DNA from 2 places in the Providencia sp. PROV208 genome. Region 1 is predicted to be linked to the other one. Evidence: predicted binding sites of a transcription regulator. Region 1 holds the regulator's gene; the other holds the start of a gene.

What was found. Region 1 encodes LexA, which represses DNA repair genes until DNA is damaged. Its sites were predicted from a motif close to TNCTGTATGTACATACAGNA; they were not measured.
Region 2: a site for LexA is predicted at 1,725-1,744, ahead of PR766_RS11390 (DinI-like family protein). Genes of this name have one in related genera too.

Annotation. Positions count from the first base shown of each region.
Region 1 is NZ_JAMPNS010000017.1:26,467-34,600, reverse strand. It holds gene PR766_RS13820 (fimbria/pilus periplasmic chaperone) at 1-544, opposite strand, end outside; gene PR766_RS13815 (fimbria/pilus outer membrane usher protein) at 579-3,068, opposite strand; gene PR766_RS13810 (fimbrial protein) at 3,162-3,740, opposite strand; gene zur (zinc uptake transcriptional repressor Zur) at 4,697-5,215, shown strand; gene lexA (transcriptional repressor LexA) at 5,441-6,058, opposite strand; gene PR766_RS13795 (diacylglycerol kinase) at 6,197-6,571, opposite strand; gene plsB (glycerol-3-phosphate 1-O-acyltransferase PlsB) at 6,696-8,134, shown strand, end outside.
Region 2 is NZ_JAMPNS010000014.1:2,386-10,519, forward strand. It holds gene PR766_RS11385 (hypothetical protein) at 108-905, opposite strand; gene PR766_RS11390 (DinI-like family protein) at 1,394-1,675, opposite strand; gene PR766_RS11395 (hypothetical protein) at 2,463-2,696, shown strand; gene cspE (transcription antiterminator/RNA stability regulator CspE) at 2,960-3,172, shown strand; partial or broken gene ymcF (cold shock small protein YmcF) at 3,129-3,302, shown strand; tRNA gene PR766_RS11410 (tRNA-OTHER) at 3,811-3,888, shown strand; gene psiE (phosphate-starvation-inducible protein PsiE) at 3,949-4,359, shown strand; gene PR766_RS11420 (DUF2767 family protein) at 4,533-4,739, shown strand; gene PR766_RS11425 (CatA-like O-acetyltransferase, family 1) at 5,032-5,667, opposite strand; partial or broken gene arsH (arsenical resistance protein ArsH) at 5,967-6,655, opposite strand; gene PR766_RS11435 (transcriptional regulator) at 6,741-7,061, shown strand; gene PR766_RS11440 (arsenic transporter) at 7,106-8,134, shown strand, end outside.

The DNA.
Region 1 (8,134 bases):
ATTGAGTTATGGATAAGAAATAAGGGCTTGGATTTTTAACGATATATCCACTACCCTGCTTGACCAGTTTGATATCATTTTCCTGAGGAATTGAATCCATTCTTTCTTTAGTTGCAATTACAGCAGGACGATAGAACAATTTAATTTTTGTCTGTAATGCAATTTGTAATACGTTGGCTTTTTCGCTACGAGGTGGAATTTCTCTCACGTTCAGGTAATAAACACTTTCCTGATCTTTAGGTAATTTAGCGATAGCCGGAACCGATTGAATTTTGATTTGGCTTTTTGTATCCGCTTCAAGTCGCTGCACTGGCGGAGTCACAATAAACGGTGAATTGACTTTTTCATCTTTATCGTTTTCTATCCATGCTTGTGCCAAATATGGGCTGGTTTTATGTTCATTACTTAAACCTACGCTCACCGACTTATCGCCCTCGTTATAAATGACACGAGTTCTATCAATTGCAATTGCCGCATAGGCTGACTGAGCGAGTAATGAGGCACTTAACACTGCTACCGCATTACGTTTATTTAATAAATTCATATTTTCACCGTTGACGTTAAAAATTTATTTATAATTATTTACATGGTAATAAAACATTATGTTCCATGTTGTTATCTAATTTTTCAGGCAATTGAATATGACATGAAGCATCATCACCCCATACCACATCAAGAGACTCTGATGGATTAACACCCGCTAAATAAACAAAACCTTTATCAGAAATAATTCCCACTTCTATTTTTTTCGCATTTTTGACTGAAGCCCCAAACGGTGGGTAGTCCCCATCAGCTAAGCTGATAATTCCCATTACTTTTTGCCCCGTAATGACATTAAACTTACGATATCCAATCGCACCTTCAGTCAACGTTGCATATTGTGTCGATTGCAATGCTTCGGCATTATCTGGCACATTTTTCAGATCGATATTTAAGTTATTACGGTTATAGTCCATCACACTCGTGATCACCGCTTTACCGTAGCGGTTAGTCCCGACGGGTGTAACACCATTTAAGATGGGTACATCCGCGACACCATTAGTATCGACTAATATTCTTGATCCGCCTTTAATTGAATTATTACGGTGTAATGCCCCGCCTTCGCCTGTCATGGTCATTCCGCCTTTTAACTGCATCGAGACGGTTGTTTGATTATCTTGAATATAAGTTCCGCTGAGGTTTAATTGGCTTCTATCACCATCATAACTATAGGTACCAGCTGTCGTTAACTTGTCTTTATCCCAGTTACCCGCAGAAACCGAGTAAGAAGAGCGATTATCAATTCGACTATAGTAGTTAACGTTATTGGTATTATTACCCCCTGCATACGAGCCGGAATAGCTAATACTTGATTCATTTTTATCCAATGGGATCATCAGATTTAAATAAATACCGTCATCATCGCTATCGCGTGATTTCGTTTTATATGCCGTCACACTCAGACTGACATTTTTAATTTTGCCAATATCAAAATAGTTCGATAGCGTAAAGTTGTACTGGTTTGTAGACGCTCTATTCCAATAAGTTTGGTGTGAATAGTTCAAATACATATTCGCGTTGTAATCAGGGAATGCGGTACCAAAAATAATGGTATAAAGCTCTTTACCGCTATCGACCTTATCCCCTCTATAACGACGGTCAACAAATTGACTCATCGACATATAGTTTCTTTCAGAGAATCGATAACCCGCGAAGGTAATCTGACTATTAATTTCGTCGAATTGTTTTGAATACGTCAGGTTATAGGAATTCCCCGTCAACGTTTCATTGTCATCCAATCGACCCATTTGCGCGTGTGAAATATTGATGTTTCCAGATAACACACCAAATGGCGCAAAGTCACGTCCCAAACCAAATGCGACGTTTTGATATTCGGATGATGCCAACAAACCGCCATAAACAGTGGTGTTATTCGTCGCACCCCAAGACAGCGACCCCATACTGAATGCAGGGCCTTGAGTGTTATGGTCATCTTTCGTTGGTTTACCCATCACAAATTGGTAAATCAACTGTCCCGGACGAGTTAACGTACCCAGTCGAGAAGTTTCAACACGGTAATTTGTTGTCGTGCCATCTTGTTCTTGGATAGACACGTCCAGTGTACCGCCACCGAATGAGTTCACATCTTGAATACGGAATGGACCAGGACTGACTTCTGTTTGATAAATAATACGACCATCCTGTTTAACTATGACTGTCGCATTCGTTTTTGCAACACCAGAAATTTCAGGAGCATAGCCTTGTAAACGAGGTGGTAGCATAGCTTCATTGGTTTCGAGAGTTGCACCAATAAAACGAATACTATCAAACAGATTTGATGTTAAATATTGTTCACCTAATGTCAGGCGAGCACTCATCGAGCGAATGGCTCTATACGCATATAACTGGTTCCAAGACCATGATTTACTGCCTTTATTCAGCTCACCATTTTGTGTTTGCCAGTCAGCACGCAAACGCCATGCTCCGATGTTTGCCCCCATAGTCCCCGTGGCCGTCAGACCTGATTTCGTTCCTTTATCGCCGGTTTGTTTATTAACAACGCGTCCTGTCGCGTTATAGTCAATAAATGCGCCCATAATCCCGTCATCCCAACGTGATGGTGGGTCCCAATCAGGGTCTGAATACTCCATGTAGGCCTGAGGAATATTGAACTCTACAACGTTCTTCGCCAAATCCCCTTGAATTGTCATATCGGGAACAGAACGAATATCCAAACATTTTCCATCATCTAGCCATTTGACTTGGCTATCCCATTCCTTTTTTAATCCCAATAGCGCATAAATTTCAGGGGTAACACATGCCAATGAAATTTTATCGTCGTAATTAGGATTAAAAAATGTGATAGGTTGTTCCATAGAAACCTTAGCGCGGTTGACTTCAATCGCTAAAGAGTAGTCTCCAGGTGGGACATAATTGGCGTGAGAAAATTTACTGAAATCGACGTTTTCTTTACCGTCAGAATCAATGAAGTCGGTGTTAAAATCAACGGCTTCTTCAGAGAGTGCAACCATTGGCGTTAACATTAAAAGCATTAATTTTGTAATTAGATTTAGTTTCATGCTTTTCATTAACTGCGCACCTATAAAAACAAAGACAATGAAAATAGTTTGAAAAATATGGCGTATGACTACGCCATATTTATTCTCTATAGAAACTTACTGTTATTGGTAAACAATTTTGAAGTTAGCGACAGTGTCAAAACGACCTGTTGTTGCTTTCTTAGTTGGGTCTTCGTTACCTTTAACGTATGCAGCGAAGTGCAGAGTAGTTTCTGAACCGTCACCATTGTTTAACGCATAACCGTCACCAGTACCTGGGAATGCTTTACCAAATTCAACAACTTTGTCAGCACCGTTAGTGATTACGATACCTGCGTTTTGAACTTTACCGCCTAAGCCCAGTAAGTCACCAGTGAAGCCTTGGAAACCGTTTACTGTTGAACCAGTAAAGGTGATTTTTGCGTTTTTATAAGTTTCAGTTGAGCAGTTTTTCAGAACGATATCGAACGTTTTGCTATCTGAACGGAATTGGTTTGAAGTCAGTTCGTGCAATGCGATTTCGCCGAATTCAACTAATTGCTTCAGGTTGTCAGCGTCGATTGAACATGGAACATCATTGATGAAACCAGTAAAACGAATTTCACCTTGTGAACTTTCTACTGGGTCAGCAGCTAAAGCAGCACCAGAAACGCCAACACCTAAACCTAAAGCTAGAGTTAATGCTAATTTATTCAGTTTCATAAAAGTTTTCCTTTGAATGAGTAGGAACTGCTATTTCTCTTTCCTGTTTCTACGATGCAGAATTAAGTTTCTTTACTTAAGTAGTGCGCCCTTGAAGATTCCTCTAGCTTTCCTACTTGATGAATTTCATTCAGGTTAGAGATTTTTTTATATAAACAAGATCCATCTCATCTATGTGATTTAAAAAACAGAAATCATTGAGCCAACATTCTCACTTCCAAATTAATTATTGATTCATTCATTAATTAATTAAAATTGATATAGAACACTAAATGAATTCTGATGACTACCTTGTGATATTTTCTGATGTCAATTCTACATATGTGATATATGTTGTCAAAAAACACCCAAATAGAGAGTTAGCTTGGTTTTTTATATCGAAAAACCGACATAAACAAGCTTTAAACATTAAATGAGTAAGCAAACTTGAAGAAATAATAAATTACTTAGAAAGATTTATATGAAGACTTCATTTTGTATTTATAAAAATTTCAAAATATTGCAAAAACCTTATAATTATAAAAATCTATATTTATATTTATTTACAAACTAATAACCCAATAAAAGGAAAATTTATTAGATTTAACACCCAAGAATAGTCACCTTTACACAAGTAATTGCTATATAAAAAACAGACGGTAAGATAAGTCTTAATTAAAATATGCATCAAGCAGTAACCATAAATTTCAATATTTGTTTTTATTTGGTTAAATAGATCGTCAATTTATTAACCAAAATGTAGCAATTAGAGTTTTATTTAAAATAAAAAAGCTGACCATTTAAATAAGGTATCTGTTATTTATTAACCATACGTTTATTAAAGTTAAAACTCTGTATTAATTGTAGGGAAAATTGTTTATTCCATAAACATCATTTCAAACGCAACAGGAGCCGAAGTTATGATAAACTAAACAGTAATAAACATTTGAAGCGCTATTTAGGTGGGGCCAGACAAGATGACAATAATCAGTGAAGATATGCTGCTTACGACGGCCGAACGTATTTGCCAGTCTCGAGGTGTTCGTTTAACTCCACAAAGAGAAACGGTTTTACGACTAATTGCACAGCAACATGGGGCGATTAGTGCCTACGACCTTCTTGATTTGCTGCGTGAAATAGAACCTCAAGCTAAACCCCCTACTGTTTACCGCGGCTTAGAGTTCCTAATGGAACAAGGGTTTATCCATAAAATTGAATCCACAAACAGTTATGTGGTCTGCCACCATGTGGATAATCCAAGCCATATCTCAGTGATGTTGATTTGTGATAATTGTGGGAATGTGACGGAAAGTGATTGTACAACCATAGAAAAGGCTATTAGTACGCTTGCTGAAGAAAATCATTTTCATCTCAGGCATACCGTTGTAGAAAACCATGGTTTATGTCAAAAATGCGTTGAAATCACCAGTTGCCAAGATCATGAACATTGCGATCATGACCATCAGCCCCCATCTAATCCAAAGAAAAAACCGTAAAAAACCTATCAGCAAAGGTTAATAAGATTAACGTCTCGCGCCATAGCTATAATAGATAACAACCTAATGGCAGAGGCAATAGATAGATAGATAGATAGAGCGAAGTGAATAAGAGTTATATGGCTATATAAAAAGAAAAGCCTATATAAACGGAAGAACAATATAAAGAAAAAACACCCGATAAAAAGAGATATTGAGTCTGCTACCAGACTCAATCACTCATCATCAATGCCAATCGCTATTACGGATAACCCCAACAGCTAACCCTTCAATAGTAAAATTCTGTTCGCGTAAATCAACAACGATTGGCGCAAACTCAGGGTTTTCAGCAATCAATTCAACGCGATTGCCTTGTTGTTTAAAGCGCTTAACGGTGACTTCATCCTCGATACGAGCCACAACTATTTGTCCATTATGGACATTCTGAGTTTTATGCACCGCGAGTAAATCACCATCCATGATGCCGATATCCTTCATCGACATACCATTCACACGCAATAAAAAATCCGCATGAGGTTTAAATAACTCTGGGTCAACTTGGTAGTGACTTTCAATATGTTCTTGTGCAAGCAATGGTTCGCCGGCGGCGACACGCCCAATCAGAGGAAGCCCTAAATCTTCGGTTTCTTCTTCTAACAACAGACGAATGCCTCTGGAAGCTCCAGAAACAATTTCAATAACCCCTTTACGAGCTAAGGCTTTTAAATGTTCTTCTGCCGCATTAGGCGAACGAAATCCCAAACTTGCTGCTATTTCAGCGCGTGTTGGTGGCATGCCCGTCTGCGAAATGTGGTCACGCACCAGATCGTAAACTTGCTGCTGTCGAGCTGTCAGTGCTTTCATCCCGTTCCCCTGTTTGTTTATACAGTCAAACTGTGAGTATATACAGGTAAATGGGGATTGGGAACTGTTAAATTAGCCAAAATCTGTAATTTATTGCTGAATTCTTTGCTTTTTCTCTCTTTTGTTATTTTTAGACTATTAAAGTGCGAAATAACGTTCCCAGAGAACGGTAGCCCAAATAAATAACGCCAATCCAATGGTGACAAAGACCGCAGCGGAGCCAATATCTTTTGCTCGGCCCGATAATTCATGATATTCCGTGCCAACACGGTCAACAACGGCTTCAATAGCGCTGTTTATTAACTCGACGATCGCGACTAAAACCACTGAACCTATCAGTAAAATTCTATCAATTTGGCTAATGTCCAAGTAAAAAGCTATAATTATCGCAATGATAGCAGCAACCGCTTCCTGCCTAAATGCGGCTTCATTCACCCATGCTGCCTTTAAACCCTTAAGGGAGTACCCAGCTGCTTTGATAACTCGCGTGAGTCCCTTAGTTTGACTTGCCATATTTTTTCCTTAATTTTTAAACAATAATCAACTTTTGCAGTCAAAGTGAATTATCGATAACAGATCTAAACACTGCTTTCTGATATGATTGCGCAGCATTACTAACAAGAGGCTATAATCGTTTATGTCACTATGGCGTAAAATATATTACAACACGTTGAATTTACCACTGAAATTATTGGTAAAAAGTAAACTAATTCCAACGGACCCGATAACAGAGTTGCAGCTTGATCCAAACAAGCCAACGCTGTACGTTTTGCCATATCACTCAAAGTCCGACCTTCTCACGCTTCGCCAACAATGCTTAGCGATTGGTTTACCTGATCCTCTCGTGGATAACGACATCAATGGCACCCAGCTCCCTGCCTATGTGTTCATTGATGATGGTCCGCGTGTATTCCGTTACTACTCTCCAGATCCACGTAAAGAGTCAGTAAAAATATTCCATGCGTATCTTGATTTGCATAAAAATAATCCAAATCTAGATATTCAAATGCTGCCAGCATCGGTCATGTTCGGGCGAGCGCCTGGACGCGAAGGCCATAAGCCTGCACCCCTGAAATTACTAAACGGTGTGCAAAAATTCTTCGCCGTCCTTTGGTTAGGGCGCGATAGCTTTGTGCGTTTTTCACCCAGTATTTCACTGGGTCAAATGGCGCAAGAGCATGGTACCGACACGATTATTGCCAATAAACTCGCTCGTGTGGCGCGTATTCATTACTCTCGCCAACGTTTGGCGGCTGTCGGTCCAAAACTGCCTGCACGTTATGAGCTTTTTAATAAATTGCTTTCTTCTAAAGCGATTGAAAAAGCCGTCGAAGATGAAGCTCGCAGCAAAAAAATTCCATTACAAAAAGCCCAGCAAAATGCCGTGGCGATGATGGAAGAGATCGCCGCTAACTTCTCATATGAAGCAGTACGACTCACTGACCGAGTTTTAGGTTGGACATGGAACCGCTTGTATCAAGGGATTAACGTTCAGCATGCTGAACGTGTTCGTCAATTGGCTCAAGATGGTCATGAAATTGTCTATGTGCCGTCCCATCGTAGCCACATGGACTACTTGCTGCTTTCATATGTTCTCTATCATCAAGGGCTGGTACCACCGCACATTGCAGCTGGTATTAACCTCAATTTCTGGCCAGCAGGTCCCATTTTCCGCCGTTTAGGGGCATTCTTTATTCGTCGTACGTTTAAAGGCAATAAACTCTATTCTACCGTATTCCGCGAATACCTCAGTGAGCTCTTTGCTCGCGGCTATTCGATTGAGTACTTTGTGGAAGGTGGACGCTCACGTACAGGTCGCTTGCTGGAACCTAAAACCGGTACCTTGTCGATGACCTTGCAGGCCATGTTACGTGGAGACTCTCGCCCTATCACTATCGTCCCTATCTATATTGGATACGAGCATGTGATGGAAGTGGGAACTTACGCGAAAGAATTACGTGGCGCGGAAAAAGAGAAAGAAGGCTTCTTCTCGATGGTACGTGGTTTACGTAAGTTACGTAATTTAGGTCAGGGCTATGTGAATTTTGGTCAGCCAATTTCGCTCACCCAATACTT
Region 2 (8,134 bases), on a different contig from region 1:
AGATAAGCCTCATGCTGTCTGAATGTGTTAGGCCAGTATAATTCGGGAAAACTTCTAAAACTGTGACCAATTTTTGTAGACCACTTCATACCACCTTAAAATAAATATTAGTATTTACCTTTAAAGCATGTGGCAATAAATTGTGTTTTTCCATCATTGGATATTTCTGAGTGCAGCACATCAATTTCATGCTTAATCATAAAATCAGAAATATCTTCAGTACAAAAAAAACTCTTCCAATTAGATATTCTTGATATGTTTTTTTCAAAAGCAATTGCATCTATATCTGCATTTTCAAGGGTTAGTAATTTTTTGTCTGTGGTATTAAAACTCAGCATGTAAGTATTAACTGGGTTATCCATCGTATGTTTTACACCCATATATTTAACATTCCAACTCTTTGAATTTATAATTTTCTTTGGGATATATTCATCTAGCCAGATATTAATTTTATCCACTTCACCCTTAGTTATTTCCTCATTGTGAATAAAATCGCTTTTATTAAAAAAATATGTTTTTAATGTTCTTCCGTCAACAACATCTCTGATTGTTAGTATATTGTTTGCCATAGAGAAAAATACCTGAGGTTCAGCCAGATCAGCACCATACCAACGAGCATTCGGTAGATTTTCATCGAAGAAGCTTAGTCTTGATAATGACTCTTTTCTGCACAGATATGAAAATGATTTGCCATCTTGGTTTCTTATATATTTAATTCTATTAATATTATTTGAAACCGAGGTCGAATGCATTGTATCAATATCTCTATCATAGACGACAGATAATCCTGCTTTGCAAATTTCTGATAGTGAGAATAATTCTTGATTTCCTGCTGAAATCGCATTTTGAATGAATGAAACACTCAAAGATAAGACTGTGAATAAAATAAGATTATTGGTTTTCATTGTGTTCGCCATGATTTTTACTAAAATTAGTGTATTAGTAATTATGAAGTTTGATAATTCTAGCTATTTGATAGTTATTCATATCGCTATAAAAATACCAGAAAATAAAATTATTAATTGCTATATTTAGCCCATAAATTACCTTCAAATTAATGAGTTAATTTACATCATTAGAGATAGAATCACTAACGAGCAATATTTCACCAATCATTCTATTGGTAGAGTTCGCCCTTTTCCGTGAACTATTTTGCGGCTTCAAGTTTAAATTTTTCTGAATATTGTTTGCTGCCCACATAGCGTATGCGTTAGATTTCAACTTTACACCACGAATCTTTCTGGGAGATGGTTTAATTCTAGTGTTCCATAGTATTCGTGATGTCCGCTTTTGGCACAAAGCTGCCTGTCAGATTAGGTTTAGATCTGTACCGTAGCTGTATCAGGTTAAATCTGAGCTAATACAGCCAGCTCGAGTGGTTGGCGCACTCTGATCATTTATCGAAATACTCCACTTCCTCGGTTTCTTTCATTTCAGGCATCCAATCCCCATCATTCCATATTTCTTCCAGCGTTTCTTCGATGTAGGTTTTCTTTTCGTTCTTTCCAAGACCATCAATAGATACATTAGTTTGAGAACTCCAGTTGATATCGATGTTTAAATCGGGATATTTGGGACTCAATCTTTTTGTTATTTCATTTTTCAATGCATCGAAAGTCCCCATGGGTAACTTGCCTTTCATACTTGCAGCGAAGCGAACTTTAATAGTAACCATCGTACATTCTCCTTACATAAAATACTGTATATAAAAACAGCTAAATAATAACTGTGATTATATACAGTAAAATGTTAATGGAGGTCAAGAAATAAGGTAAAATTTATCTTATGGCTAAGAAAACGACTTCCCCAAAACCATTTAAAGAATATCGTTAAATCAAGAGGTTAAATGATAGTTGAAAATGACATAAAACTAAGAGGTAATGCCATTTAAATAATTATGAATCAATAAGTTAAGTTATTATTAAGCGCATGAATAAAATATAAATATAGAATTTATTTTCTAAAAATAAGATTAGCTAAAAGTAAAAAGATAATAAAAAATTGTTATCAATTGTATGTATAGTGAGTAAGCATTTTAATTATTAGAGTTTTTTAAATAAAACACCTCCTAACTTAATGTTTTTATTTATAAAATTATTAATTAAGTTAATGTATAGATAGTATGTTATAGTACATTAAATAATCATACCTCATTGCTATAAAGCAAATCTTGCTTTCGCAAGCTTTTATCTAACAAATAGATGCGGTATCCAAGGGAAGTAATTCCTAAGGGACTACCTATGAATTTATCTACATTGTACCGAAACATTTTATCACTTGCAGGAAATGCTTTAATAATAGTTGTATTACTGTTAGCTGCATTTTCACTTGTATACTGGATGTAAAACTATTCTGCAGATCACGGAAATAAAAGGTATTTAGCCTCTGAAAACAGTGGTTTAAAATCATCGATGATGGGGATTGTTAGTGTGCTTCCTCTGGTATAGCTTAATGGAGAAAAAATGAACTATTACATTCAGACAATGATGGAACCACAGGGTAGTTATAAAATGCATAAGATTGGATGTAAGAATATGCCTATAGCTGTAAATAGATTTTATCTGGGTAACTTTTTAAATGCTATGCAAGCAATTAAAATGGCTAAAAAATCAGGTTATGAAGTTGTAAAAATATGCTCTAGCTGTATAAATAGTGGTATAACGTATTCAAATAAATCGCTAAATATGGCTTTTTAATCTGCATTTATACTATCAATAGTAAGCTCTTCTGACAAAAGAGTGAAATATAAAATTTGCTATTATTGTGTTTGTGTGGCCTAATGGTTTAAGTGGTTTGGAAGTACAGGCCTATTTATGCTAGTCAGTTTAAAGTCGTTCACCATTTAGCGTTATCTAAGATACCCTTCATTGCGAATTCCTTCTAATTAATTCCCATAAGTAAAAATAAAAAACAAACCTAATATGCCTTATGGCAAACTTAAAAAATTAAAGGAAATTCTATGTCTAATACAATGACTGGTTCAGTAAAATGGTTTAACGACGATAAAGGTTTTGGTTTCATTACTCCAGCTGATGGCTCTAAAGATGTATTTGTCCATTTCTCTGCAATTCAGAGTGATAACTTCAAATCTTTAATTGAAGGTCAGCAAGTTTCATTCACCATTGAAAATGGTGCAAAAGGTCCTGCTGCAGGACAAGTGGTGGCGCTTTAAAAACACTATAAAAGTCTATCTGTACTTTAAATGTCCTTGCTGTAGTGGATCTCAATATAGAACCTCACAGTTTGATATTTCAGTAAATAATCCACATGGCGCTAAATGCATTTTTTGCAAAAGCTCTATGAAAGCAAAAGTTTGCTGATTAATATTTCGATAGCACTTAAAACCTCGTTACAACGAGGTTTTTTTATTTAAATCGTATTTATTTAAATGGATGTGTTAAGGTTAAGAAATAATCATACCTCATTGCTATGAATAGCAAATCTTGCATCCGCAAGCTTTTATCTAAAAATAAATGTGGTATCCAAGGGATATTTACCCAAGGTATACTAATGAAAAAGCAAACAGTTCAGTGTTTAGTTGTAACTATTTATAAGAACATACTCATTTTGGCTGTGTTAACTATAGCGGTCCTTGGTGCAATTTATTTCTTTGATACGCCATCATTAAATAAGCTTGGTAATGGGTATGTGTTTTCTAACAATTAACTCATAAGGTGTATTCTGTGAACTGGTTTCCTCTTTATCGACGTATTGTTATATATTCAGGAAATATATTTGTAGTAATTATATTAGTAGGGATATTAATTTTGATTACTTCATATGTAGTTAATTTATTTAAATGATTTTTTCCCACCATTAACTCAACTGGAAGAGTATTTAGCCTTATTAACTCTAAGAGTCGAGGTTCGATGCCTCGATGGTGGTCCATTTCCTTAATTAAGGATATTACTATTTAATATCAAAGGATTAATATCCTGTGGGTGTATCATGTCAGGACTAAGTCAATCCAAATTGATTTGTAGAATATTACAGTGGATTAGTAGTGCCGCATTACTTTTACTTGCTGTTATATTAATAGCCTTTTTAATAAAAGAAACTGTTGTATTAGCAGGGTTATTATTTACAGCTAATGATTCCATATCAATTTATTTATTAGTAGATGGTCTTATTGTTTATTTTTTATACTTTGAGTTCATTGCATTGATTATTAAATATTTTCAATCTAACTATCATTTTCCATTACAGTATTTTATCTATATTGCAATTACTGCAGTAATTAGGTTAATAGTAGTTGAGCATAAAGATCCACAACTCTTTATTATTTACTCTATATCAATATTAGTACTTATTTTTGCTCTATATGTTTCTAATGCTGATAGGTTAAAGCCCAAAGAATGATTTTTTATAAAATAATTAATAAACTAAAAATCAGAAAATGTTTGAATATGAAAAATATTAAATGAATTCATTGAGTTTTTTACAGAAAAATTAATTATAGTAAAACTATACAAATCTTATCTGGGAATTACGTTAACTAAGTGATACTGTTGAGAGAATACTCAGAGGTGATTATGGATACGGAAAAAGATGTAATTTATATGCGAATATGCCAAGTAGTTGGTCGGGCTGTTATGTTGCTAAATGAGTCAAAGCATAACATTACTGGAGAGCGCATATCTGCGATCTTAAAAGAGCAAAAAGAAAGTGAGCAAGAGAAACAAATGATAACCATATATGCCATTGCAATTGATTTAATGGATTCTAGACGAACGAATTAATTTCTATATATTATCAATGACTTAAAAACCTCTATTTTTGCTATGTAAAAGATAGAATATTAATGATAATGTCATAAATATCAGATGATTAATATAGCTATATACTGCTGCGTCATGGGAAATGATGCGAAGCGATATCTGATCCCCTTAACACAAAATAATGTTGTTCTAAAAAAGTTATAATAAGGTACTTATTCAGAGTAAACCTTTAAGTTTTGGTATCCATCAGCTTTGTGCCAGAAGCAGTCATCGCAAAATGATTACTCATAAATTTTTCAAGTAACAGTTACTTTCATTCAATATAAAGTAAATCAGGGTTGTCGAAGTTATCTTCAATACACGCAAAAAAACGGCTCGCATGAAGACCGTCAACGAAAGCATGGTTGAATTTACACGCCACTGGAACGACTCCATCTTTCAGTTGCCCCCACGTCAGCGTCGGAACAGCGGCTCCAAAATGGAACTCTGCATGAGTTATAGAATCAAAGTGCAACCAGGGAAGGCAGCTGGCACAGAAGAAATCTTCATTTTGAACAATCATTGGACCAGCCTTGGCATTTTTAACCTCTTCTATTTTTCCGTTGATTTGTGATCTGAAATCGGTGAAAAGAGGAGTTGATTCGCACATTACCTGTCGAAATCCTTCATCTTTAGTCATTATTGGCGTCATGACATTAATGTCATTATATTCAATGACCTCATTACCTAGCGTTCTTTGCTTTAATTGGGGGATCGAATTTGCGGCACGAAGAATTGAAAAAAGGCAAAGTTGAAAAAAAGATTCACCTCTCTCTTTAGAAAAGTCATATAATTTTTGTGCTTTTACAGATATGCATACATTAAAGCATGAGTTATCAAATTTTCTATAGAAATTATAATGGTCAGTACGACTCCAGCTTTCTTTATCTATTATTTTATATCCGCTCATATTTATCTATTATTTATAATTATTTTCCTCAATGCATTATAGTCATTTTTCTGTACTGGTATATCAATTTTTAACAGCTCATTTATTTCCTAAAATCCATTCTTAGTATAAGTATGAAAGATCAACAAAAGTGATTCGATATGCCTAATGAATAGTTAGATGGGGTAAAACCATCCAGCTTGTCATCAAAACGTCCGCACTTCGCTCACCGCAGACTTTCAGCGTCAGGAATTTAACTGCTGTGTGCCAATAGCGGACGTTATTAAGCTCAGTCAGTATGGATTCACGAAAAACATAAGTTATATTTTGTCCTGATTTACACGGGATGAAAGCTCCTGATGGCTCTCCTTTCGCTCGCTGTAACGATCTGCAAGATAATCGGTTTGTCCCTTAAGCAGCAGCGTGACTTTAAACAGCTCCTCGGCTACATCGACGATGCGGTCATACCACGAAGAAGGTTTCATTCGTCCGTTATCGTCGAACTCTTGCCATGCCTTGGCTACAGAGGACTGGTTGGGGATCGTAAACATCCGCATCCAGCGACCCAGAATACGCATCTGGTTCACAGCATTGAAGGACTGTGAACCGCCGCAGACCTGCATTACTGCAAGTGTTTTGCCCTGCGAAGGACGAACCGCGCCTTCACTTAAGGGTATCCAGTCAATCTGCGCCTTCATAACTGCGCTCATAGCACCGTGCCGTTCCGGAGAACTCCACACCATCCCGTCACACCATCTGACCAGACCGCGCAGCTCGGTGACTTTAGGATGCGTATCTGGCGCATCATCCGGCAGGGGTAAACCTGAGGGGTTAAAGAGTTTTACCTCTGCGCCCATCGCTGTCAGCAGACGACCAGCTTCTTCCGCAGCAAAGCGGCTGTAGGAGCTGAGCCATATAGGATCAGAATCCGCGGCGGCTCGTGCATGTGCAGGCGCTCGGCGATGTGTTGATCAAAGTATTCACTATTTAGAGCTGGAAAATGTTCCATTTTTCTACTCCGGAGATATCGGATGATTTCAAATTTAACACATATGATTTACCATATGTATATTCTAAAGGGAACGGAGTGAAAAATGCTACAACCTGTTCAGCTTTTCAAAATCCTGTCGGATGAAACCCGGCTCGCCATCGTCATGATTCTTCAGGAGTCGGGAGAACTATGCGTCTGTGATATCTGCACAACCATTTCCGAATCACAGCCCAAAGTCTCGCGACATATGGCTATTCTTCGCGAGGCTGGGTTGGTTCTAGATCGTCGTGAAGGCAAATGGATCCACTATCGTCTGTCACCCCACATACCGGCATGGGCAGCTGAGACAATCACAACGTCCTGGCAGTGTATGCGAGAGGATGTGCGTGAATGGCTGGATAAATCAGCCTGCACCTCCTGTTAAGAAAAGAAAACACATGTACATAATCATATATAACGGAGTCTGAGATGCTTTTGGCAGGGAGTATATTTTTACTGACGCTGATACTAGTGATCTGGCAACCCAGAGGCTTGAGCATTGGCTGGAGTGCGAGTATCGGGGCTATGCTGGCGCTGGTAACTGGTGTCATCCATATCACTGATATTCCGGTTGTCTGGAATATCGTCTGGAACGCGACAGCGGCATTTATTGCGGTTATTATCATCAGCCTGCTGCTCGATGAGGCCGGCTTCTTTGAGTGGACCGCACTGCACGTCTCCCGCTTGGGTAACGGGCGTGGTCGCCTGCTGTTTACCTGGATAGTGTTGCTCGGTGCCGCTGTCGCTGCTTTGTTCGCCAATGACGGCGCCGCGCTGATCCTGACACCAATTGTGATTGCAATGCTGCTTGCAATGAGATTCAGCAAGAGCACAACACTAGCCTTTGTGATGGCCGCAGGATTTATAGCAGATACGGCCAGCCTACCGCTCATTGTTTCTAACCTGGTGAATATCGTCTCGGCGGACTTTTTCGATCTGGGCTTTACGCAGTATGCCTCCGTTATGATCCCCGTAGATGTGGCAGCGATTGCGGCCACGCTGGTCATGCTGCATCTCTTCTTCCGCAGGGACATTCCGGCGACGTATGACGTTTCGCTGCTGAAGACTCCTGCCAGTGTGATAAAAGATCCGGCAACGTTCAGGGTGGGCTGGATTGTCCTGTTATTGCTGCTTGTAGGTTTCTTTGTTTTGGAGCCTATGGGGATCCCGGTCAGCGCGATAGCGACTACTGGCGCAGCAGTACTGTTTATAGTGGCGAAAAGAGGTCATGCCATCAACACCGGAAAAGTCCTGCGCGGTGCGCCATGGCAGATCGTTATTTTTTCGCTGGGCATGTACCTGGTGGTTTATGGGCTCCGCAATGCAGGGTTAACGGAGTATCTGTCTGGTGTACTAAACCTGCTGGCAGAAAAGGGATTATGGGCAGCAACGTTTGGCACCGGCTTCCTGACCGCGCTCCTGTCGTCGATGATGAACAATATGCCGACAGTGCTGATT